4 regions of the Streptomyces sp. NPDC014764 genome follow, and region 2 is predicted to be linked to each of the others. Evidence: riboswitches for the same ligand, from Rfam matches in the RefSeq annotation. Region 2 holds a riboswitch; each other region holds the start of a gene.

Region 1 (5,822 bases), on a different contig from region 2:
CCCCGGACACCGGGCCGTTGGCCACCGGACCGCTCGCACCGGTCCGCTTCCACTCCACATGCGTGACCGGGATCTCCTCCAGGAAACGCGAGGGCGGGTTGTACGACGGCTGGCCCCAGGCGCTGCGCATCACCGACCGGGTGAGGTAGAGCCGCTCGCGGGCGCGCGTGATGCCGACGTAGGCCAGGCGGCGCTCCTCTTCCAGCTCCTTGGTCTGGCCGAGGGCGCGCATGTGCGGGAAGACGCCGTCCTCCATGCCGGTGAGGAAGACGACCGGGAACTCCAGGCCTTTGGCGGTGTGCAGGGTCATCAGCGTGATGACGCCGTCGCCGTCCTCCTCGTCGGGGATCTGGTCGGAGTCGGCGACCAGCGCGACCCGCTCGAGGAAGTCGGCCAGCGTGCCGGTCTCGCCCTCGCCGCGCTCCTGCTCGAACTCGAGGGCGACAGCCGCGAGTTCCTGGAGGTTCTCGATGCGGGTCTCGTCCTGCGGGTCGGTGGAGGCCTGCAACTCGGCGAGATATCCGGTGCGTTCGAGGATGGCCTCCAGCACCGTCGCCGGACCGGCGCCCGACTCGACGACCGTACGGAGGTCATCCATCAGCGTGTTGAACCGCTTGACGGCGTTCGCCGACCGGGCCGCCATGCCGTACGCCTCGTCGACGCGGCGCAGCGCCTGCGGGAAGCTGATCTTCTCCCGCTGGGCGAGGGCGTCGATCATGGCCTCGGCGCGGTCGCCGATGCCCCGCTTGGGGACGTTGAGGATGCGGCGCAGCGGCACCGAGTCCTCGGGGTTGGCCAGCACCCGCAGGTAGGCCAGGACGTCCCGGACCTCCTTGCGCTCGTAGAAGCGCACGCCGCCGACGACCTTGTAGGGCAGGCCGACGCGGATGAAGATCTCCTCGAAGACACGGGACTGGGCGTTGGTGCGGTAGAAGACGGCGACGTCGCCGGCCTTGGCCTCGCCCGCGTCCGTGAGGCGGTCTATCTCGTCGGCGACGAACTGCGCCTCGTCGTGCTCGGTGTCGGCGACGTACCCGGTGATGAGCGCGCCCGAGCCGGCGTTGGTCCACAGGTTCTTCGGGCGGCGGGACTCGTTGCGCTCGATGACGGCGTTGGCGGCGGAGAGGATCGTCTGGGTGGAGCGGTAGTTCTGCTCCAGCAGGATGGTCGTCGCGTCCGGGTAGTCCTCCTCGAACTGGAGGATGTTGCGGATCGTCGCGCCGCGGAAGGCGTAGATGGACTGGTCGGCGTCGCCCACCACGCACAGCTCGGCGGGCGGCACCTCGGCCTCCGGCGGGACGTCGACGGGGTGCTCGGAGGCGCCTCCGACCAGCTCGCGCACCAGGGCGTACTGGGCGTGGTTGGTGTCCTGGTACTCGTCGACCAGGACGTGCCGGAAGCGGCGGCGGTAGTGCTCGGCGACGTCGGGGAAGGCGCGGAGCAGGTTGACCGTCGTCATGATCAGGTCGTCGAAGTCCAGGGCGTTCGCCTCGCGCAGCCGGGACTGGTAGAGCGCGTAGGCCTGGGCGAGGGTCTTCTCGAATCCGTCGGTCGCCTGGGCGGCGAAGTCCTCCTCGTCGATCAGCTCGTTCTTCAGGTTGCTGATCTTGGCGCTGAAGGACTTCGGCGGGAAGCGCTTGGGGTCGAGGTCCAGGTCGCGGCAGACCAGGGCCATCAGACGCTTGGAGTCGGCGGCGTCGTAGATCGAGAAGGACGACGTGAAGCCGAGCTTCTTGGACTCCCGGCGCAGGATGCGGACGCACGCGCTGTGGAAGGTCATGACCCACATCGCGTTCGCCCGGGGCCCGACGAGCTGCTCGACGCGCTCCTTCATCTCGCCCGCGGCCTTGTTGGTGAAGGTGATCGCGAGGATCTGGCCGGGGTGGACGTCCCGCTCGGCGAGCAGGTGGGCGATGCGGTGGGTGAGCACGCGAGTCTTGCCGGACCCGGCTCCCGCGACGATGAGCAGCGGGGAGCCGGAGTGCACGACCGCGGCGCGCTGGTTGTCGTTCAACCCCTCCAGCAGCGCGGCGGAGTCGATCACCGGGCGCGGGGCGCCGTCCCGGTAGTAGGAGTCCCGCTCCGGGGGCACGTCGAACTTCCCGCCGAACAGATCGTCCGGCAGGGGCTCCGGGGCGTGCTCGTCCTCGGGCGGCGGCGGGGGCTCGTCCGCCGGGCCGCGCTGGGCCTGGAGGTCCGCCAGGAAGCTGTCGTCAAAGAGGCTGCTCATCGCTCTCCGAGTCTAGGGCGCTCCACCGACAACCCGGGGCCGCCCCGGAAACATCCCCCGGCCTCTCCCGGAGGCGCCACGGCGGGCACCCTCCACGGTCGCCGCCTCACCGTGCGTGACACCCACCGGAAGGTCACGAAAATGTATCGGGCATATCACCCATCAACCTTCACAAGGGCCACACCAGTTGGCTACCGTGCGGTCCGGGCCGCTCGTCCCCCGCCGGCGAACCTCGCCGGGCCGCGCGGCCTCCGCCGAGTCCGTCACTGTCCACCGTGGCAGCCGGAGCCGGGGACCCACCGAGACTTGGGGTGAATCGGCCCACTCTTCGGAGCGGCCGTAGGGCAACCCTTCCACACACCCGCCCGAACCCGACAGCTAACCCGGTAGGCGGAGCACTGGAAGGAGTCGCCTCCCTTGGCGTCGCACCGCAAGTCGCGCACCCCGGGCCCGCGCGTGGCAGGCATACGCACCCCGGCCCTCGCCACGGCCGCGCTCACCTCCGTGGCCCTGCTCTCCCAGACCGCCGACGCCTCGCCGGGCGAGGACCGGCCCAGCCTGGAGGAGGTCGAGAAGAAGGTCGGCGACCTCTACCGCCAGGCCGAGTCGGCGACCGAGAAGTACAACGCGGCCAAGGAGAAGACCACCAAGCAGCGCAAGCGCGTCGACACCCTCCTCGACGACGTGGCGAAGCGCACACAGAAGCTGAACGAGGCGCGCTCGGAACTGGGCTCCTACGCCGCCGCCCAGTACCGCACCGGTGCCGGCATGCCGGACACCGCGACGTTCCTGCTCGCGGAGACCCCGCAGGACATCTTCGACCAGCGTCAGGTGCTGGACCGGATGACCGGCCGCCAGAAGGCGGCGGTGGACGACTACGTCACCCAGCAGACCGAGACGATGAAGAAGCGGCAGGAGGCCACCGAGAGTCTCCGCACGCTCACCGAGACGCAGGGCGACCTGAAGACGGCCAAGGCAACCGTCCAGAAGAAGCTCGCCGACGCGCGCGGACTGCTGTCGAAGCTGACCGCCGAGGAGAAGGCTCGGCTCGCCGCGATCGAGAAGCGCAAGCAGGAGGAGGCCGCCCGCAAGGCCGCGGAGCTGGCCCGTCAGCAGGCGGAGCAGGAGCAGGCCCGCGAGGAAGCCGCGCAGCAGGGAGGCGGCACCTCGGAGGGCTCCGGGTCCACCGGCTCGACCGGGACCCCGCCGGCCGACTCGTCGTACGGCACCAAGGCGGAGAAGGCCCTCGCCTTCGCCCGCGCGCAGATCGGCAAGCCGTACGTCTGGGGCGCGACCGGCCCCGGCTCCTACGACTGCTCGGGGCTGACCCAGGCCGCCTGGAAGGCAGCCGGCGTCTCCCTTCCGCGCACCACCTACGACCAGGTGAACGCGGGCACCACCGTCCCGGTGTCCCAGGCCCGGCCCGGCGACCTGGTCTTCTTCTACGACGACGTCACCCACGTGGGCATCTACATCGGAAACGGCATGATGATCCACGCTCCGAAGCCGGGCACGTACGTCCGCGAGGAGTCGATCTACTACGACGGCGACTCCGCGATCCACAGCATCGTCCGCCCGGCCTGACGGCCTCCCGGACAGACGGAAACGGAACCGCCGACCGGGCCGGTGACGGCTCGGTCGGCGGTTCCGTGTCGGCGGCGGTGCCCGGCGCCCCGGGGCGCGGGCTCAGGTCCAGAGGACCGCGATGAAGATGTTCGCCACGGTCAGCAGGCCGACAAGGCCGAAGACGCCCTTGTCCACCTTCTCCTCGTCCCGCTTCACGTAGACCAGGCCGAGGATCACGATCAGCAGCGCCAGCTTCACGCCGATCTTGATGTGGTCGACGGAGTGGTCCTGGGCCTCGTTGAGGCCTACGAGGGCGACGCCGGTGACCAGCATCGTCAGCGCTCCGTGCAGCATCGCGGGGACGAAGCGGGCGGTGCCCGCGCCCATCGCCTTCATCTGGGTGAGGAAGCCGCCGAGCAGCGACGCGATGCCGATGATGTGCAGACCGACGAAGATGTGGAGGAGTACGTCCATGAGGCCGGAGCCTAGCCAGGGGCGTCCCATAGCATTCCGCCGCCCTCACCTTTCCCGCCTTCACCACATCGGTCATCACCCTGAGTGAGAACGAAGCGCCGTGCGCACCCCAACGGTCACTTACGGTCACGCGGCGGTCCGTGGACGACAGTTCCGCACAACTCGTATCCCGTGCCGCGCGGCCGGGCCTAGCGTCCTGCCCCAGGTGACCGGCTCCGCATCGCCGCTCGGTCAGGAGCGGCGGCCGGACACCACCGCCGAGGAAAGGGTCCGGCGGCGGACGGCTCCCCTGTCACCCCGCCGCCGGACCGCCGGGCAGTCGTCCGGCTCCGGCGGGCGTCGACGGGAAGGACGGCTTGGAGGGTGGCAGCGCACCGCAGGTCACGGCAGCGCCCGGCGGGCGGCACCACGGCCCGTGCGGCCGTCACAGTCGTCCTGGCGGGAGCGGCCACGACGGCCGGTTTCGACGGAGCGGCACACGCGGCTCCGCGGCCGGCGCCCGCGGGCGCGGACGTGGACCGTCTGTACCGCGAGGCCGAGGTCGCGACCGAGAAGTACAACGGCGTCAAGGAGAAGGCGGATTCGGCGCGGGAGCGGCTGCGCGACCTCCAGGACGAGACGGCCCGCGCCCAGGCGCGGCTCAACGAGGCCCGTGAGGCCCTCGGGACGGTCGCGGCAGCGCAGTACCGCGACGGGGGACTCGACCCCGCCCTGCGCCTGATGCTGTCCGACGACCCCGACGCCTATCTCGACGGCGCCGCCGTCGCCGAACGCGCAGGCAGCCGCCACCACGCCGAGCTGGGCCGGGTGCGCGCCCAGCTCCGGGAGATCGAGAAGCTGCGCGGCGCGGCCCGTGTCGAGGTGAAGACGCTCACCACCCGCCGGGCCGAACTCGGGCGCCACAAGCGGACGATCACCGAGAAGCTGTCCGCCGCCCGCCAGGCGCTGTCCCGGATGTCACCCGAGGAGCGCGCCCGGATCACCGGCGGCACCGACCGCGCGGCACGCTCGGCCGGCGACACGGCCCGTGACGCCGCCCTGTCGCAGGCGCCGAACGCGCGCGCCGCGCAGGCCGTCGCATACGCTCACCAGAAGCTCGGCAGCCCTTACGTGTGGGGCGCGACCGGCCCGGACGCCTTCGACTGCTCGGGCCTCGTGCTGGCCGCGTACCGCTCCGCCGGCGTCTCCCTGCCACGCACCACGTACGCGCAGATCGACGCGGGCCGCCGGGTCTCCCGCTCCGAACTGCTCCCCGGCGACCTGGTGTTCTTCTACTCCGGCATCAGCCACGTCGGCCTCTACATCGGCAACGGGCAGATGATCCACGCCCCGAACCCGTCGGCCCCGGTCCGCGTGGCCCCCGTCGACCAGATGCCGTTCGCGGGGGCGAGGCGGGTGGTGTGACCGGGACCGTCCGGTCCGGAGGGCCCGGACGGTCCGGCGGCTCAGACCAGGCGGCGGGCCGTCGCCCAGCGGGTCAGCTCATGGCGGTTGGACAGCTGCAGCTTGCGCAGCACCGCGGAGACGTGCGACTCCACCGTCTTCACCGAGA
Region 2 (5,822 bases):
GTTCACCGAGAACGTCCTCTACCTGGGCAACGCCTTCGGCACCGACCAGCTCACCGGCGGCAGCGGCATCGCCTCGGTCACCGCGGCGACCTTCTTCGTGCGTATCGTCATGTCGCCCTTCGCGCATCCCCTGTTCACCGTGCTCACCGGCATCGGGTTCGGCGCGGCCGCGCTGGCCGCCGACCGCCAGCGGGTGCGGCGCGTCCTCCTGCCCCTCGCCGGGCTGCTCCTCGCCATGGGCATGCACGCCCTGTGGAACGGCTCCGCCACGCTCGGCCAGTTCGGCTTCATCGCGGTGTACGGGGCGTTCATGATGCCGACCTTCGGGCTGCTGACCTGGCTGGTGGTGTGGACACGGCAGCGGGAGCTGCGGACCGTGCGCGCGGAGCTGCCCGCGTACGCGGTGGCGGGCTGGCTGCGCCCGTCGGAGCCGTTCGCGCTGGGCTCGATGCGGGCCCGGCGCCTCGCCCGGAAGTTCGCCCGCGAGCACGGCGGCAGACCGGCCGCGCGGGCGGTCGCCCAGTACGAGGCGTACGCGACGCAGCTGGCGTTCCTGCGCCACCGGGGCCGTGCGGGGAAGGCGGGGGCGGACTTCGTGACGCGGGAGCGGGAGCTGCTCCTGGAGCTGTGGCACCGGCGCGCGGCGGCCCGTCCGGCGCTGGAGCACGCGGCCCGGCTCACGGCGCCCCGGCTGCCGTACGGCGCGGGTTGGGCGTACGGGCCCGTCCCGGCGGTGTGGCCGCCGCAGGGGCAGCCGACGTATCCGGCGTACGGGGAGAACCCCTACCGGCGCTGAAAAGGCCTCGGACATGCGGAACCGGCAGCCCTGACGTCGGGGGGTCGTCGTCGGGGCTGCCGGCGTTCACGGCGTCGGAGGCCGGGAGCCGGCCTCCGTGGTGGCTCAGATGCTGAGGCCCTTGCCGGCCAGCCAGGCGGCCGGGTCGACACTGCCGGAGCCGGTGTGAACCTCGAGGTGGAGGTGGGCGCCGGTCACGTTGCCGGTCGCGCCGACACGGCCGATCACGTCGCCGGTGGCGACCTTCTGGCCGACGCTGACGTTGATCGACGACTGGTGGGCGTACCAGACCTCGGTGCCGTCGTCGAGCGTGAGCACGGTCTTGTAGCCGTACGAGCCGTCCCAGCCGGCGGAGGTGATCGTGCCGGTGTGGACCGCCTTGATCAGGGTGCCGGTGGGCGCGGCGAAGTCGAGGCCGGTGTGGTAGCCGGAGGACCAGTAGGCGCCCGCCTGACCGAAGGTCGAGGTGATGGTGTACGAGGAGGTCGGGAGCGCGTACTGCTTGGCCAGCTCGGCGAGGCGCTCGGCCTCGGCCTTCTTCGCGGCCTCCTCCTCCGCCTTCTTCTTGGCGGCCTCGGCCTTCTCCTTGGCCTCCTTCTCGGCCTTGGCGGCGGCCTCGGCGGCCTCCTTCTCGGCGGCGGCGAGGGCGGCGGCCTGCGCCTTGCTCTGCGCCTGGCCCTGCTGCTGCTCGACCTGGGCCATGATGCGGGCGCGCAGCGCCTCACCGGCGTCGGCGCCCTCCTCGGCGCCGGTGTCGGCGGCGGCCATCCTGCCGATGTCGCTGAGGGGGGTGCTGGATCCCTTGGGCGTTTCCTCGTCGGAGATGAGGGAACCCACGTTGGGAAGGTCGGGCATGGAGATGGAGACGGGCGGCTTGCCGGTCTGGGCGCTGGCCATGCCGCCGGCGCCGACAGCGGCTATGACGCCGACGCCGAGGACGGTGGAGCTGCGGGCGAGTCCGCCTCCGCGCTGCTTGGCGACGCGGTGCCGGCCACGCACGGGCCGCACGGACTCCGCGGTGGGGTTCCACTCCTCGAAGGGGCCCTCTTCGACGCCGGGGGCGCCGTACGCGAAGGTGTCGTTCGGCTTGAACGGGGCCTCGGGGGCAGGCGGGTTGGACGCCACGTGGGCGCGCTCCTTTCCTTCCGTCTTCGCCTACCGGGTTAGCTGACGGGTTCGGAGCGGGAAGGTCTCCTACGCGCGTATACGAACCGTGTTTCCACGGCGGTATCCGCCCGATTCACCCCATGGTGGTGGTTCCCCGGTTCCCTTGCGGGATTCGGCGCATGCGCACGGAGCCGACTTCTGTGACGGCTGGGACGACCGCGCTGCGTTATCGAACGTTAATAGACGCGGGGGCCGGATTCCAAGCCGTTCCTCTTGATCGTTAACGGTTTTCGCGTGGACTTAAGCGCCACGAGCGGGCGAAAACGGGCGAGTTGACCGCGCCTCGGACGACCGGCCGAACCTGACGGTTCGTCAGTTGTTATGCGCTGCGACGCCGTTCGCTCACTGTGCGTGAAAGGCGGGGTGGAGGGCGCGTGAAGAGGAGGGCGACGAGCACCGCCATGGAGAAACACCGAGGGCCGGAACCCTTTCGGATTCCGGCCCTCGGCCTTCAGTAGCGGGGACAGGATTTGAACCTGCGACCTCTGGGTTATGAGCCCAGCGAGCTACCGAGCTGCTCCACCCCGCGTCGGTAAACACGAGTGTACGGCATCCACGGGGTCCGGTGCACATCGCTTCCCCGGCGGGCGCGATCAGCCGCCCAGCAGGTGCGCGTTCGGCGCCTTCGCACGCTGCTCGAACTCCGGCAGCACCAGCACCGTGGCGCCCCCGTCCGCCAGTACGGCGCTGCCGTCGGCGTCCGTCACGAAGGTGTCCGGCTCCCGCCAGGCCGTAACCACCCGGCGCACCCCCGCGTCCAGGATCAGCCGCGCGCAGGGCGCAGGACGGGACGCGCGGCGGGCGCACGGCTCCAGGCTGGAGTAGACGGTGGCGCCGGCCAGCCGCGGGTCGGTGGGGTCGGCCTTGGCGAGCGCGGCCTCCTCCGCGTGCACCACCGGGTCGTCACCCTCCCGGGAGTGGCCCCGCGCCAGCTCGGTGCCGTCGGCGGCGACCACGACCGCACCGACGCTGAACGCGGTCCCGGAGGGCGGACACTGTCCGGCCAGGTCGCAGGCGAGGGCGAGCCAGTGGCGGTCGGCGGCGGACGGCAGCGCGCCGGTGCCCGGCGCGGTGGGCTCGTAGCGCATCAGGACGACGTCGCCGACGGGGCGGGTCTCGACAAGGCGCAGCCGGCCGCCCTGGTAGGGACCGGGGCCGAACAGGCGGGGGGCGTCCGGGTCGCCGACGAACAACGGGGCGAGGACGAGTTGGAGCTCGTCGGCGAGGCCCTCGGTCATCAGCTGGGTGTGGATCTGCCCGCCGCCCTCCACCATCAGCCGCCGTACCCCGCGCACGTCGTGCAGGTGCTCCAGCAGCCGCCGCCAGTCCAGCACGTCGCCGAGCGGCACGACGTCGGCGGCGATGCCCAGGGCTCGGGCCCGTTCGGCGCCCTTGCCGGTGGTGTACAGGACCTTCTCGCCGCCGGTGTGCCAGAAACCGGCCGCCGGGTCCAGGTCGCCCGAGCCGCTCACCGTGACCTTCAGCGGGTACTCGGGCAGGCCGTCGGCGACCCGGGCGGCGCGCCGCCCGGGCGAGTTGACCAGCAGGCGGGGATTGTCGGCGCGGATCGTGCCGGCGCCGACCAGGATGGCGTCCACGGACGCCCGTACCTCGTCGACCCGGTCGAAGTCGGCCGGGCCCGACAGCAGCAGCCGCTCGGGGCCGGTGTCGTCCAGATAGCCGTCGAGGGAGACGGCGGCGGACAGCAGGACGTACGGGTACGGCATCGGCGGGCTCTCCCGGGTGCGGGCGGCGGCGGGACCGCTGCGCGGTCCGGCTCCAGTCTGGCAACCCGTGCGGCCGGGGGCGGAGGTCAGGGCTCGATCAGGCCGACCCGGATGGCGTACCGGGTGAGTTCCAGCCGGTCCTTCAGGCCCAGCTTGGCGAGCAGGTTGGCGCGGTGCCGCTCCACCGTCTTGGGGCTGATCACCAGCATGTCCGCGATCTGCTGCGAGGTGTGGCCCTCGGCGACGAGCTTGAGGATCTGCTCCTCGCGGTCGGTGATGGCCTTCGCGGGCAGGGACCGGCCCTCCCGCGCGAGGTCGAGATAGTTGTGGATGAGGGCGTTGACCGCCCCCGGATAGAGGAAGGGCTCGCCCCGCATGGTGGCGTGGCAGGCCTCCACGAGGTCGCGGTCGGCGACCGACTTGAGGACGTACCCGGAGGCTCCGGCGGCCAGCGCCTCGAAGAAGAACTGCTCGTTGTCGTACATGGTCAGCACGAGGATCCGGGTCTCCGGCAGGGTGCGGGAGAGTTCACGGGCCGCCTGCAGACCGGTCAGGCGCGGCATGGCGATGTCGAGGATAGCCAGGTCGGGGCGGTGCTCCCGGGCCAGTTCGAGGGCCTCGGCGCCGTCGGCGGCCTCCGCCACCACGGTCAGGTCCGGTTCGCCGTCCAGGATGAGACGGACCCCCCGGCGGACCAGCGCGTGGTCGTCGGCGAGGAGGATGCGGGTGGGGGAGGCGTCTGTCATGGTTCAGCGTTTCCGGTCGGGGGACGTCGGTCACGGGGGCGGCGCGTGCGCGGGCGCGGAGCGGCGCACGACGGCCGGGGTGGTCGAGGGGACGGACTTCCGCTCGGGTCGTACGGGGACGAGGACGTGCGCGGGGAAACGCGCGGGGACGGGCACGGCGAGCCGCAGCTCGGTACCGCCCTCAGCACGGGGTTCCACGGTCAGCTCGGCGCCCACCAGCAGCGCCCGCTCCCGCATGCCGCGGATGCCGGCGCCCTCGTCGGCGCCGCCGACGCCGCGGCCGTCGTCGCGGACCCGCAGCTCGACCCCGCCGGGCGTGCGGCGCAGCGCCAGCTCGGCGCGGCGCGCCCGCGCGTGCCGCGCGACGTTGGTGAGGCCCTCCTGCGCGACCCGGTAGAGGACCAGCTCGGACTCGTGGTCCAGGTCGGGCAGGTCGGGGTCGAGGCAGTGCTGGACGGACAGTCCGGGCCCGCCGAACTCGGTGGCAAGCGCCTTGAGGGCACTGGCCAGGCCCAGCTCGTCCAGCACGCCGGGGCGCAGCCGGCGGGCGATCCGCCGGATCTCCTCCAGGGAGGCGCGGGTGGTCTCCTGCACCTGGCGCAGCTCGTCGCCGAGCTCGGCAGGGGCGTGGTCGGCGGCACGCTTGAGCTGGAGCAGCACGGCGGTCAGCGACTGGCCGACCTCGTCGTGCAGCTCACGGGCGATACGGCGGCGCTCCGCCTCCTGCGCGGACAGGGCCCGCGCGCTGCTGGTCGCCCGCTCGTCCTCCAGCCGGTCCAGCATCGTGTTGTACGTGGTGATCAGCTCGGCGATCTCGCCGCGCCCGCCGACCGCGGTCCGGTGCCCCGGGCGGAGCAGGTCGGTGGTGTTCATGGCACGGGTGAGGCGCTGCAGCGGGGCGAGTCCGACGCGCAGCAGCAGCGCGTTGGCGACGAGCATGGCGGCCAGGCCCACGGTGAGCACGGCGGCCTCGGTGAGCAGCACCGGCGTGGACACGGTGACGGGCCCGAGGAGCAGGGCGGTGGCGACGATCAGCACGACGGCGTTCAGCAGGAAGATGCGCCAGAACAGAGGCACCCGGTTCCGCCTCCTCGCCGTCGTATGCTCAAGGCCCCGACGGCCCGCGGCCGGGGGCGCGGCGCGGACCGTCACCGTCCAGCCTCCGCCCATGACCGGGACGGCGCCATCGGTGACAGTCCCCATTTTCCCGGCGTGTGCGGACCCCTGCACAGGCTTGTGTGCGTGCCGGTCCCCCCCTGGAGTTGGGGGGCACGACGGATGGCTCCGGCCGTGCGCCCCGGGCGACCCTGGAGGGACCGTACCGGGCGGGTGACGACCTCGGCGCACGGGCAAACTCCTGGATATCGGCCCGAGTTCACGGCATGC
Region 3 (5,822 bases), on a different contig from region 2:
CTCCAGGGTCGTCCCGCGCCGACCGGTCAGCGGTCGCCCGCGAGGTTCGGCTCGCCGCTGGTGGTCTCCTCGCTGCGCTTCGGGCCGCCGGTGTGCCACACGCGCGGGACGGGCGGGGTGAGCGCCCGCCACCAGGGCTCGGTCGGCAGCTCCCCACCCGGCTCGAAGGGGGCACCGGGACGCGGGAAGGCGACGGCCTGGTCCACCGCGCCGGCCGCGTCCTTCATCCACTCCCCCGGCTCCGCCCACGCGTGCGGGGCGAGGTTGAAGGTGCCCCAGTGGATCGGCATCAGCACGCCGCCCGGGTCGCCGCCCTGGAGGTCGAGGTGGGAACGCACGCCCTCCTCGGGCGTCATGTGGATGTCCGGCCAGTACTCCGAGTAGGCGCCGACCTGGATCATCGTCGCGTCGAACGGGCCGTGCGCCGCCCCGATGTCGCGGAAGCCGTCGAAGTAGCCGGTGTCGCCGCTGTGGTAGACGCGGTGCCGCTCACCGGCGACCACCCAGGAGGCCCACAGGGTGTGCTGGGTGTTGCGCAGGCCCCGCCCGCAGAAGTGGCGGGCCGGGGTGGCGGTCAGGGTGAGGCCGCCGACCCGCGTCGACTCCTGCCAGTCCAGCTCGCGCAGCCGGTCCGCGGGGACGCCCCAGCGCTCCAGATGGGCTCCCACGCCGAGGGGGACGGCGAACACGGTGTCGGTGCCGGCCAGTTCCTTGATCGTCGGCATGTCCAGGTGGTCGTAGTGGTCGTGGGAGATCACCACGACGTCCACCTGGCCGAGCGCGGCCAGCGGCAGCGGCACCGGGTGGAGCCGCTTCGGTCCCGCGAAGGGGAACGGCGAGCAGCGCTCACCCCATACGGGGTCGAACAGCGCCCGCTGCCCGTCGATCTCCGCGAGCACGCCGGAGTGGCCCATCCACGTCAGGCGCAGCCCGGTCGCGGGTGGGCGGGTCAGGTCGGCGAGGGTGGTGGGGTGCACGGGGATGGCGCCCTGCGGGGCGCGGCGGGAGCGGGCGTCCTTGTCCAGGTAGATCCTGGCGAGGTCACGGCGCGACCGGGAGGGACGCACACGGGCCGGCCCGTCCGGGTTCTGGAACACGCCGTTCGCGAAGTGCGGGGACCTGCGGATCCGCGCCATGCGCTCTCCGGCCGGCTCCGCGCCGAAGGCCGGCGGCCGCAGGGCACCTAGCCCCGCCCGGGGGGCGGAAGAAGCGGCCACGGTACCTCCAGAGGGAATCGCTCGGAGTTTCCATTATGTGCGGCGGCTCCGGGGGCGGGGGGCGGTTGTGGAAACCGCCCCCCGCTCTCCCGCCACGAGGGCTCCGCCCCCGAACCCCTACGCGCCTACGCGCAGTTCCCCGCGCCCCTGAGGGCGTGATCCGCCCCACGCCTTCGAGACGCGCGAGCACCTCGCCCCTTCGGGGGCGCGGGGAACTGCGCGACCACCCACGAGCCGGCCCGCACACGCCCCGCGGGCCCAGCCACCCCGGGCGCCGAGCGGACCGCCCTCACGCCACCTTCGCGATCCGCGAGCGGATGTCCTCCGGGGACAGCGTCCCCTTCGCCGTGACGTGGTCGCCCGAGGACTCCCCGCGGAGCCGGCGCCCGATCCACGGGACCAGGTACTCGCGGGCCCAGTGGACGTCGTCCCGGCGGATCTCCAAGGTGCCGCGGGGCGGGAGCGGGGGCCACGGCTGCTCCGGGTCGGCCGGGACCTTGAGGCCGAGGGCGAGGCCCGCGCGCAGTGCGACGCGGGTGTGGCCCTCGGGCGAGAGGTGCAGCCGGTCGGTGTCCCACGCCCTGCGGTCCTGCACGCTGCGCAGCGACCAGAGGTCGAGCACGGGGCAGCCGTACCGGTCGGCGACCGCCCTCACATGCCCGTTGTACGTGGCGATCTTGCCCCGCAGGTGCTTGAGCAGCGGGACGCCCCGGGTGTCGAAACCGGTCGTCACCAGGACCGTGCCGGCCGCCGCCGCGAGCTGGGCGACCGCCTTCTCGAAGCGCTCGGCCACCTCGTCCGGGTCGGTGCCCGGGCGCAGGATGTCGTTGCCGCCCGCGCACAGGGAGACCAGGTCCGGGGCGAGTTCGACGGCCCGGGGGACCTGGTCGGCCACGATCTGGTCCAGCAGCTTGCCGCGTACGGCGAGGTTGACGTACCGGAAGTCGCCCTCGGGCCTGCGGTCCGCGAGCAGAACGGCGAGCCGGTCGGCCCAGCCGACGAACGCCCCGTCGGGGCCGGGGTCGCCGACGCCCTCGGTGAAGCTGTCCCCCACCGCCACGTACGACCCGATCACTGTTGCCTTGTCACTCTTCGAATCGTCTGCCACAGCCGGACATGATTCACCTTCGGATGTGACCTACGCGACCGTAGGCGGGGGTTGACGCGCGGTGAGATAAGCCACTTCAAGGTTTGGCCAAGCCAGGAATAGGTACGGTCCCGCGCCTGGCGCGGGCCCCGGACACACCGAAGGCCGGCCCCGTGGATCGGGGTCGGCCTTAGGCGCGCGTGTCAGGAAGGGGTGCCGCGAGGGGTCAGAGGGAGACGCCCTTGCCGCGGAGGTACGAGATCGGGTCCACGTCCGAGCCGTAGTCCGGGCTGGTGCGGATCTCGAAGTGCAGGTGCGGGCCGGTCACGTTGCCGGTCGCACCGGAGAGACCGACCTGCTGGCCGGCGCTCACCGTCTGGCCGGCGGAGACGGACAGCGAGGACAGGTGGGCGTACTGGGCGTAGTGGCCGTCGTTCAGCTGGATGACGACCTGGTTGCCGTACGCGCCGCCCCAGCCGGCGGAGACGACGGTGCCGGCGCCGACGGCCTTCAGGGAGGTGCCGGTCGGGACGCTGAAGTCGACACCGGTGTGGTAGCCGCTGGACCACATGCCGCCGGCCACCTTGTAGGCGGTGCCGATGCCGCCGCCGGGCACCGGGGAGGTGAAGCCGGAGGCGGGGGCGGTCTGCGTGGACGCCTCGTTGGAGGAGGACTCCTCGGCGGCCTTCTGCGCGGGCTTCTCGGCCGGCTTCTCGGCCTTGGGCGCGGCGGGCTTGGCGGCCTGCGGCGAAGTGGACTGCTGCGGGGCGCTCTTGGCGGCGGCCTTGCCGTCGATGGAGAGCTTCAGACCCGGGTGGATGAGCGACGGGTCGTCACCGACGGCCTCGCGGTTGTCCGCGTAGAGCTGCTTCCAGCCACCGTCGACGTGCTCGGCCTCGGCGATCTTGGCGAGGTAGTCGCCGGCCTTCACGGTGTACGTGCGGGCTTCGTCGCCCTTTTCGGCCTTGGCCTGCTGGCCGGTGACGGACAGCGACCGGACCGACGTCTCGGGGGCGGACTGCGGGGTCGCGGCGTGCGCGCCGGTGGCGCCGAGGAACGGCAGGGCGAGAGCGGCGCCACCGGTTCCGGCGACGGCGATGGAGCGGGTGAAGAGCTGGGCCTTGGTACGGCGGTGCTTACCCTTCGCGGGCATGACGAATTCCTCTCCGGCGCCTACGAGGTGAGCTGTCGGGTGCGGACTGGAGATGTCCGGCCGCGTTGCTGCGCGGCTTAACCCCAAGCCTGTTTCCGGGGCCCGGAACAGGCAGTTGTACCTGTGGGTCCCCCGCTCCTGCCGTACGTCGGGTCAGTGTGTGCGGGCTCCGGGCGGCGGCAGGATTAGGCGTCCGTCCGGATCGGTTGGGAACGTAAGCGACCTCGACGCGGCGAAACAAGCGCGGGTTCCCGCGAACCCGCTTTTTCCGTGATCGAAAGGGGGAAAAGACGTCACCGTGCGTCGATCTCTCGAGTGACCCGCCGGTGAAATCCCTTGTCACGGAGGGGAATTACGTGAGCATGGCGACAGCACACGGTCACCGGTATGACGATGCTCACGCACTCCCCCCTCAATTCCCCTTCGATCAGGGCACGTTAACCATAAATACTCTATTCGGACACATCACCCTATTGACTATGAAGTCGAACGGGGCGCCCGGTGCAATCGCGACATCTTGATCTTGGCGAGCCGGGTCCGGGACCTTCCCCTCACGGGCAAACAGAAAGCGACATATTCCAACGCCGTCAGGGCGGCCGACAACTCATTGCCCCTGACAGCCATGTCGTATCGTCGAGTGGTGCCCGTCGACGAGCCGCGGCGACGGCGCGGAGTGGGAGGAGCCGTCCGTGACGCAGGAGATCCCGTCGACCGAGCCCCAGCTGACCGGGGTGCGCAACTTCCGCGATGTGGGCGGGCTGCCCACGGTGGACGGCCGTCGGGTGCGGCACGGGGTGCTGTTCCGCAGCGGTCACCTCGCCCACGCCACCGCGGAGGACGCCGCCTTCCTGGCCTCGCTCGGCCTGCACACCGTGTTCGACTTCCGCAACGCGGCCGACCAGAAGCTGGAGGGCCCGGACGTCGCGCTGCCGGGCGTGCGCAACGTCAACCTGCCGCTGAGCGACCCGGCCGACGGCGCGGAGTTCTGGAAGATGGTGCGCGACGGCGACCTGGACCAGCTGCGCGCGATCCTCGCCGGCGGCCAGGGCGCCGACCGCATGATCACCTCGTACCGCATGATCATCAAGGAGCGCACCGCCGAGCACTCCCAGGTGCTGCGCGCGCTGGCCGAGGACAGCGTCCCCGCGCTGATGCACTGCGCGGCCGGCAAGGACCGCGCGGGCCTCTCGGTGGCGGTGACCCTGCTCGCCGTGGGTGTGGAGCGCGACGCGATCGTCGAGGACTACCTGAAGTCCAACGCCAAGCACCGCCGCTACAAGGTACGGCGCAGCGGCAGCTCCCCCGACGCCTACTCCCCCGAGGTCATGGAGCTGCTCAGCCCGCTCTTCGACGCGCGCGAGGAGTATCTGACGGCCGCCTTCGACACGGTCGGGGAGACCTGGGGCGGCGTGGACGCCTACCTGGAGCAGGGGCTCGGGCTCACCCCGGCCCACCGGGAGCGGCTGCGCGAGCGCCTGCTCGACTGACGTCCGCCTCGGCCGCTACTTCTTCGGCGCGATCTCGAAGAGGAAGTAGATGAAGGCCGCGAAGAGGTGCCCGACCACCACGTAGACGAAGAGCCTCACCCAGAGGGCCCGCGGGAACTTCTCCTCCATGTCTTTGCCGGTCACGGTGTCTCTCCATGGGTCGGGCCCAGGCACAGGGCGGCCGTGGGACTCTGCAGCAGGGTGTGCACGAACAGCAGCTCGACCCCGTCGGGGTCCTGCGCGGCGATGCGGTGCGGGGTGAGCGAGTCGAAGTGGGCGCTGTCGCCCGGGGACAGCCGGTGGAGGGTGTCCCCGAGGCGCAGCCGCAGCCGCCCCTTGAGGACGTACAGCCACTCCTCGCCGGGGTGGACGCGCACGATGTCGCCCTGGGAGCCGTGCGGCACGTGCACCCGCAGCGCCTGCATGCCGCGCCCGGCGGCCCCGGCCTGCCAGTACGTCCAGCCGCCGGCCGCCGTGGGTTCCATGTCGGCGGCGCGCACCACGGCGTCCCGGTCGGCGGCCGACTCCCCGAGCAGCTCGGAGACGGTCGTCCCGTAGATCCGCGCGAGGGAGAGCAGCATCGGCAGCGAGGGCTGGCGCTGTCCGGTCTCCAGCCGGGAGAGGTGGGCGGGCGACAGGCCCGCCTGCCGTGCGGCGGCCTCCAGTGTCAGGGAGGCCCGCCGACGCAGGGCACGCAGCTGAGGAGCGACCGCGGGGAGGGCCTCGACAGGCTCGTCCCGCGGGTCGGACTCGGAGGAGCTCATGCCTCCATTGAGCACCGGACTTTGCCTTTGGGGCAATTTTGTTGCCTCAGAGGCAAAGTCCTCGTGCTCGCCGCGCGGTCAGCGGTTGGCGACCGCCTGCTTCACCAGGGTCCT
Region 4 (5,822 bases), on a different contig from region 2:
GAGATGGCGACCTGGCGGTTCGCCACGGAGCCGGTCGTCATCGGCGGGCAGCGGATCGAGACCGGCGACCCGGTGCTCGTCGTGCTGGCCGCGGCCGACCGGGACCCGGAGCGGTTCGCCGACCCGGACACCCTGGACCTGGGCCGGCGCGACAACCAGCACCTGGGGTACGGGCACGGCATCCACTACTGCCTGGGCGCCCCGCTCGCGCGCCTGGAGGGACAGACCGCGCTCGCCACGCTTCTGACGCGCCTTCCGGACCTCCGGCTCGCCGCCGATCCGGCCGAACTGCGCTGGCGCGGCGGCCTCATCATGCGGGGACTCCGCACGCTTCCGGTGGAATTCTCCCCTCCGCGTTCAGGGCAGACCTGACCTTCCTGTCCGTGCCCGGGGGCCGGTGTGCGGAAACCTGAGGCATGCTCAACTCTGTGATCTTCATGTGATCTGCACGGCATGAACTTGTGACAAGTGATCGACTGCCTATACGTTCACCCATCAAGTACGGCGCGCGGCACGGTTCTGCTCGCCCGTACCGGTCTTTGTTGCCGAGTGAAAGGCTTCCGCATGCTCTCCGGGAACGGCCGACACCGTCGCCCCCGCCAGGCTCCGGCTCTGCTCGTCGCCGCCGGGGTGACCGGATCCGCGATCGCGATCCCGCTCCTCGGGGCGGGCGCCGCCAGTGCGGCGGACGGTGAGACCTGGGACCGGGTCGCGGAGTGCGAGAGCGGCGGCTCCTGGAGCCAGAACACCGGTAACGGCTACTACGGCGGCCTGCAGTTGACCCAGGAGGACTGGGAGAACCACGGCGGCCTGGAGTTCGCGCCCAGCGCCGACGCGGCCAGCCGCAACCAGCAGATCACCGTGGCCGAGAGAATCCTCGCCGACCAGGGTGTCGGCAAGTGGCGCGCCTGCGGCCTGCTCACGGGGCTGAACCAGGACACCGCGTCCCCGGACGTCGACCCGGGCGTGCCGACCGGCACGGACGACGACGACACCCGGACCGGCGGGACGACCACCCCGTCCGGTACGCCGGAAACAGGTGATACTTCCTCTTCCGCCTCCTCGTCGGACCGGTCGGGTTCATCCGATTCATCCCGTGAGACGAAGAGTGACGCGAACCCTGGAGCCTCCCCGTCCGCCTCCGCCACCCCCGAAGGTGACGAGTCGGACAAGTCCGGGCAGAGCGCCGGTTCTTCGACCGCCGCCGAGTCCGAGAGCAACGGCTCGGGCCGCCATCGCGGCCCCAGCGCGCAGGAGGGCGGGACCGCCGGCGCCGGGACCCCGTCGTCCGGCCGGCACGCCTCACCTCCCACGGGCACGCCCGCGGGTATCGCCGACGACCGCTACACCGTCCAGGACGGCGACAGTCTGACTTCCATCGCCGACTCCCTTGCCCTGACCGGCGGATGGACGGCGCTCTACGTCGAGAACCAGCGGGTCATCGGCGACGACCCGAACCTCATCCTGCCCGGTCAGCGACTTCTGGTGGACGGTGGGACCGCCGAATAGCGGCCGGAGAGGGGCGGTCGAAGGCGCCCGGGAGCGGCGGCAGTTGACGGAGCGATAAGGGCTGAATGTCCGTAATAAGGACTGTGAGAGATAGGTCTCAGAGGCCCTGATCATCTTTGATATTCCGCCGATCGCGTGCTTACGGTCGTGACCGCTCGCCATCGCGGGCCCCGGCTGCCGCCACGCCGAATCCTGCCAGTGGCAGCACGGGAACAGTCGTCGCGTCATGCGCCGTAGGCAGGAGCGGGGGACCCAGGTAAGTGCCGCGACCGGACGGTTGACGTCCGGTACGGCTCGGGGTGAAGCCGCGTCCCGGGAGGGACGTGGCCGGGCAACTCAACCGGCCCGAACCCGACAGCTCACCTCGTAGGCGTCGGTGAGGGGATCCATCCATGCTGTTTTCCGGCAAGGGCAAGCACCGTCGTCCGTCCAAGGCCACTCGCGCCATCGCCATCGCCGGTGTCGCCGGCGCCGCCGTCGCCGGCCCGCTGATGGCGTCCGGCACCGCCTCCGCGGCCACCGCGTCCGAGTGGGACGCCGTCGCCCAGTGCGAGTCCGGCGGCAACTGGTCCATCAACACCGGCAACGGCTACTACGGCGGTCTGCAGTTCTCCGCCTCCACCTGGGCCGGCTACGGCGGCACCCAGTACGCCGCCACCGCCGACCAGGCCACCAAGGCCCAGCAGATCGAGATCGCCGAGAAGGTCCTCGCGGGCCAGGGCAAGGGCGCCTGGCCGGTCTGCGGCACCGGCCTGTCCAACGCCTCCTACGACGGCGGCTCCGCCGAGGGCTCCTCGCAGGAGTCCGGCTCCGCCGAGTCGCGTGAGAGCGAGCAGAAGGCCTCCCGCTCCGCCGAGCGCCCGGCCGCGCCGAAGGCCGAGAAGAAGGCCGAGAAGAAGACCGTCACCACCCCGACCGGCAAGAAGGTCGAGAAGGGTGACGGCGAGTACAAGGTCGTCAAGGGCGACACCCTCAGCTCCATCGCCGCCGAGCACGACGTCAAGGGCGGCTGGGCCAAGCTGTTCGAGCTGAACGACGACATCGTCGACGACGCCGACCTCATCTACCCGGGCCAGCAGCTGCACCTGAAGTAAGGGCAGACCGCCAGGTCCCTCCCCGTTCCCACGGGCTCCCCGCCCCGGTGCGTTTCTTCCCCCGTACGCACCGGGGCGGGGTCATGTCCGGACGCATTACGGTCACGGTTTGCCCAACGGGCTTTGTTCCGCTCGGAAACAATTTACTCTCGGTTCTGTCCATGAGGCGGGCGGCGAGATGGCCGATCGCCCGGAGCCGGTTAGGCTCGGACCCGCAGGGCCCCCGCGGCCCCGCTCACCCGCGTCACATCCCAAGAAGGAGATGCTCGTGCCGTCCATCGACGTCGTCGTAGCCCGGGAAATCCTGGACTCCCGAGGCAATCCCACGGTCGAGGTCGAGGTCGGCCTCGACGACGGCAGCACGGGTCGTGCCGCCGTCCCGTCCGGCGCCTCCACCGGCGCCTTCGAGGCCGTCGAACTCCGTGACGGCGACGCCGGCCGTTACCTGGGCAAGGGCGTCGAGAAGGCCGTGCTGGCCGTCATCGAGCAGATCGGCCCGGAGCTCGTCGGCTACGACGCCACCGAGCAGCGCCTGATCGACCAGGCGATGTTCGACCTGGACGCCACCGACAACAAGGGCTCGCTCGGCGCCAACGCCATCCTCGGCGTCTCGCTCGCCGTCGCGCACGCCGCCTCCGAGGCCAGCGACCTGCCGCTGTTCCGCTACCTGGGCGGCCCGAACGCGCACCTGCTGCCGGTGCCGATGATGAACATCCTGAACGGCGGCTCGCACGCCGACTCCAACGTGGACATCCAGGAGTTCATGATCGCCCCGATCGGCGCGGAGTCCTTCTCCGAGGCGCTGCGCTGGGGCGCCGAGGTCTACCACACCCTCAAGAAGGTGCTGAAGGGCAAGGGCCTGGCCACCGGCCTCGGCGACGAGGGCGGCTTCGCCCCGAACCTCGGCTCCAACCGCGAGGCCCTCGACCTCATCCTCGAGGCGATCGAGGAAGCCGGCTACACCCCCGGCGAGCAGATCGCCCTGGCCCTCGACGTGGCCGCCTCCGAGTTCTACAAGGACGGCGTCTACACCTTCGAGGGCAAGGAGCGCACGGCCGCCGAGATGACCGAGTACTACGCGGAGCTCGTCGACGCGTACCCGCTCGTGTCCATCGAGGACCCGCTGTTCGAGGACGACTGGGAGGGCTGGAAGATCATCACCGACAAGCTCGGTGACAAGGTCCAGCTCGTCGGTGACGACCTGTTCGTCACCAACCCCGAGCGCCTGGCCCGCGGCATCGAGGAGGGTGCCGCCAACGCCCTGCTGGTGAAGGTGAACCAGATCGGTTCGCTGACCGAGACCCTGGACGCCGTCGAGCTGGCCCAGCGCAACGGCTTCAAGTGCATGATGTCCCACCGCTCCGGCGAGACCGAGGACGTCACCATCGCCGACCTGGCCGTCGCCACCAACTGCGGCCAGATCAAGACCGGTGCCCCGGCCCGCTCCGAGCGCGTCGCCAAGTACAACCAGCTGCTGCGCATCGAGGAGATCCTCGACGACGCCGCGGTGTACGCCGGCCGCAGCGCGTTCCCCCGGTTCCGCTCCGCGAACCAGTAGGCACTGCAGGGGCTGACCTCGGCCCCGCAGGAAGCGTCGTACGTACGTCCCCGTACCCGGTCCCGTACCGTGTGCGGGGACGTACGCGTGTATGAGACCGAACGAGAGGCGGGAACATGGCGGTGAAGGACCGGGACCGTTTCTCCACCGCGACCAGGATCCGGCTGATCGGCGAGCAGACCGCGGCCCGGGTCTACCGCTCGCAGACCAAGCGGCAGGCCCGCCGCTCGCGGCTGACCGGCCGCGCGGCCCTGCTCGCCCTGGTCCTCTGCTCCCTGGTCGTGGCCCTCGCCTACCCGATGCGGCAGTACGTCTCCCAGCGCGCTGAGATCGCCGACCTCCAGAAGGAGCAGGACGAGACCCGCCGCCGGGTCGAACGGCTGCGTGACCTGAAGGCCCGCTGGCAGGACGACGCGTACGCCGAGCAGGAGATCCGCAGGCGCCTGCACTACGTCATGCCGGGGGAGACCGGCTACATCGTCGTCGACCCGGCCGGCGCCGAGACCACGCGCGGCGACCTCCGGGCCGCCGACCGCCCCTGGTACGCCAACGTCTGGGACGGCGTCGACAAGGCCGACGCCGCCGCCCAGTGACCCGACGGAACACCGCAGAAAGACACGTATGGACACCCCTCCGCCCACGACCCCGCGTACCGAGCCCACCGACGCGGACGTCGAGGCCTTCAAGCAGCAGCTCGGCCGGCCCCCGCGCGGGCTCCGCGCCATCGCGCACCGCTGTCCCTGCGGGCAGCCGGACGTCGTGGAGACCGCGCCGCGGCTGCCCGACGGCACGCCCTTCCCGACGCTGTACTACCTGACGTGCCCGCGGGCGAACTCCGCGATCGGCACGCTCGAGGCGAACGGCGTCATGAAGGAGATGACCGAGCGGCTGGCCGCCGACCCCGAGCTGGCGGCCGCCTACCGCGCGGCGCACGAGGACTACATCCGGCGCCGCGACGAGATCGAGGAGCTGAAGAACTTCCCCAGCGCCGGCGGCATGCCGGACCGGGTGAAGTGCCTGCACGTCCTCGTCGCGCACTCGCTGGCCGCCGGACCGGGCGTCAATCCGCTCGGCGACGAGGCGCTGGCGATGCTGCCGGAGTGGTGGGCCAAGGGCCCCTGCGTGACGCCCGCGGCCGAGGAGGGCGCCCAGTGACCCGGGTCGCCGCGATCGACTGCGGTACGAACTCCATCCGCCTGCTGGTCGCCGACGCCGACCCGGAGACGGGCGAACTCACCGACCTGGACCGGCGGATGACGATCGTGCGGCTCGGCCAGGGCGTCGACCGCACCGGCCGGCTGGCGCCGGAGGCGCTGGAGCGCACCTTCGCCGCCTGCCGCGAGTACGCGGAGATCATCGAGAAGCACGGCGCCTCGGAGCATCTGCGCTTCGTCGCCACCTCGGCCTCCCGCGACGCCGAGAACCGTGACGACTTCGTGCGCGGCGTGGTGGACATCCTGGGCGTGGAGCCCGAGGTGATCACCGGCGACCAGGAGGCTGAGTTCTCCTTCACCGGTGCCACCAGGGAGCTGACCGGCCGCGACGACCTGCAGCGTCCGTTCCTGGTGGTGGACATCGGCGGCGGCTCCACCGAGTTCGTCGTCGGCGACGACCGTGTGCGCGCCGCCCGCTCCGTGGATGTCGGCTGCGTCCGGATGACC

The links. A riboswitch is a leader RNA that binds a small molecule or an ion and turns the genes downstream of it on or off. The one in region 2 is predicted to bind cyclic di-AMP.
Region 1: linked by a shared signal. The riboswitch ahead of ACF1AG_RS11460 (NlpC/P60 family protein) and the one ahead of ACF1AG_RS30110 (M23 family metallopeptidase) in region 2 are both predicted to bind cyclic di-AMP.
Region 3: linked by a shared signal. The riboswitch ahead of ACF1AG_RS18630 (peptidoglycan DD-metalloendopeptidase family protein) and the one ahead of ACF1AG_RS30110 (M23 family metallopeptidase) in region 2 are both predicted to bind cyclic di-AMP.
Region 4: linked by a shared signal. The riboswitch ahead of ACF1AG_RS21580 (transglycosylase family protein) and the one ahead of ACF1AG_RS30110 (M23 family metallopeptidase) in region 2 are both predicted to bind cyclic di-AMP.

The regions. Positions count from the first base shown of each region.
Region 1 covers NZ_JBIBXY010000003.1:594,862-600,683, forward strand. The annotation lists gene pcrA (DNA helicase PcrA) at 1-2,230, opposite strand, end outside; cyclic di-AMP (ydaO/yuaA leader) riboswitch at 2,473-2,640, shown strand; gene ACF1AG_RS11460 (NlpC/P60 family protein) at 2,648-3,814, shown strand; gene ACF1AG_RS11465 (hypothetical protein) at 3,917-4,270, opposite strand; gene ACF1AG_RS11470 (NlpC/P60 family protein) at 4,634-5,674, shown strand; gene ACF1AG_RS11475 (response regulator transcription factor) at 5,716-5,822, opposite strand, start outside.
Region 2 covers NZ_JBIBXY010000019.1:93,229-99,050, reverse strand. The annotation lists gene ACF1AG_RS30115 (PrsW family intramembrane metalloprotease) at 1-796, shown strand, start outside; gene ACF1AG_RS30110 (M23 family metallopeptidase) at 902-1,921, opposite strand; cyclic di-AMP (ydaO/yuaA leader) riboswitch at 1,934-2,091, opposite strand; tRNA gene ACF1AG_RS30105 (tRNA-Met) at 2,419-2,492, opposite strand; gene ACF1AG_RS30100 (dihydrofolate reductase family protein) at 2,557-3,690, opposite strand; gene ACF1AG_RS30095 (response regulator transcription factor) at 3,777-4,436, opposite strand; gene ACF1AG_RS30090 (histidine kinase) at 4,467-5,513, opposite strand.
Region 3 covers NZ_JBIBXY010000006.1:458,248-464,069, forward strand. The annotation lists gene ACF1AG_RS18620 (MBL fold metallo-hydrolase) at 27-1,217, opposite strand; gene ACF1AG_RS18625 (SGNH/GDSL hydrolase family protein) at 1,507-2,292, opposite strand; gene ACF1AG_RS18630 (peptidoglycan DD-metalloendopeptidase family protein) at 2,531-3,457, opposite strand; cyclic di-AMP (ydaO/yuaA leader) riboswitch at 3,462-3,626, opposite strand; gene ACF1AG_RS18635 (tyrosine-protein phosphatase) at 4,147-4,944, shown strand; gene ACF1AG_RS18640 (DUF6126 family protein) at 4,960-5,088, opposite strand; gene ACF1AG_RS18645 (XRE family transcriptional regulator) at 5,085-5,708, opposite strand; gene ACF1AG_RS18650 (aspartate aminotransferase family protein) at 5,787-5,822, opposite strand, start outside.
Region 4 covers NZ_JBIBXY010000008.1:136,601-142,422, forward strand. The annotation lists gene ACF1AG_RS21570 (cytochrome P450) at 1-372, shown strand, start outside; gene ACF1AG_RS21575 (transglycosylase family protein) at 565-1,509, shown strand; cyclic di-AMP (ydaO/yuaA leader) riboswitch at 1,729-1,897, shown strand; gene ACF1AG_RS21580 (transglycosylase family protein) at 1,902-2,603, shown strand; gene eno (phosphopyruvate hydratase) at 2,872-4,161, shown strand; gene ACF1AG_RS21590 (septum formation initiator family protein) at 4,278-4,754, shown strand; gene ACF1AG_RS21595 (DUF501 domain-containing protein) at 4,783-5,316, shown strand; gene ACF1AG_RS21600 (Ppx/GppA phosphatase family protein) at 5,313-5,822, shown strand, end outside.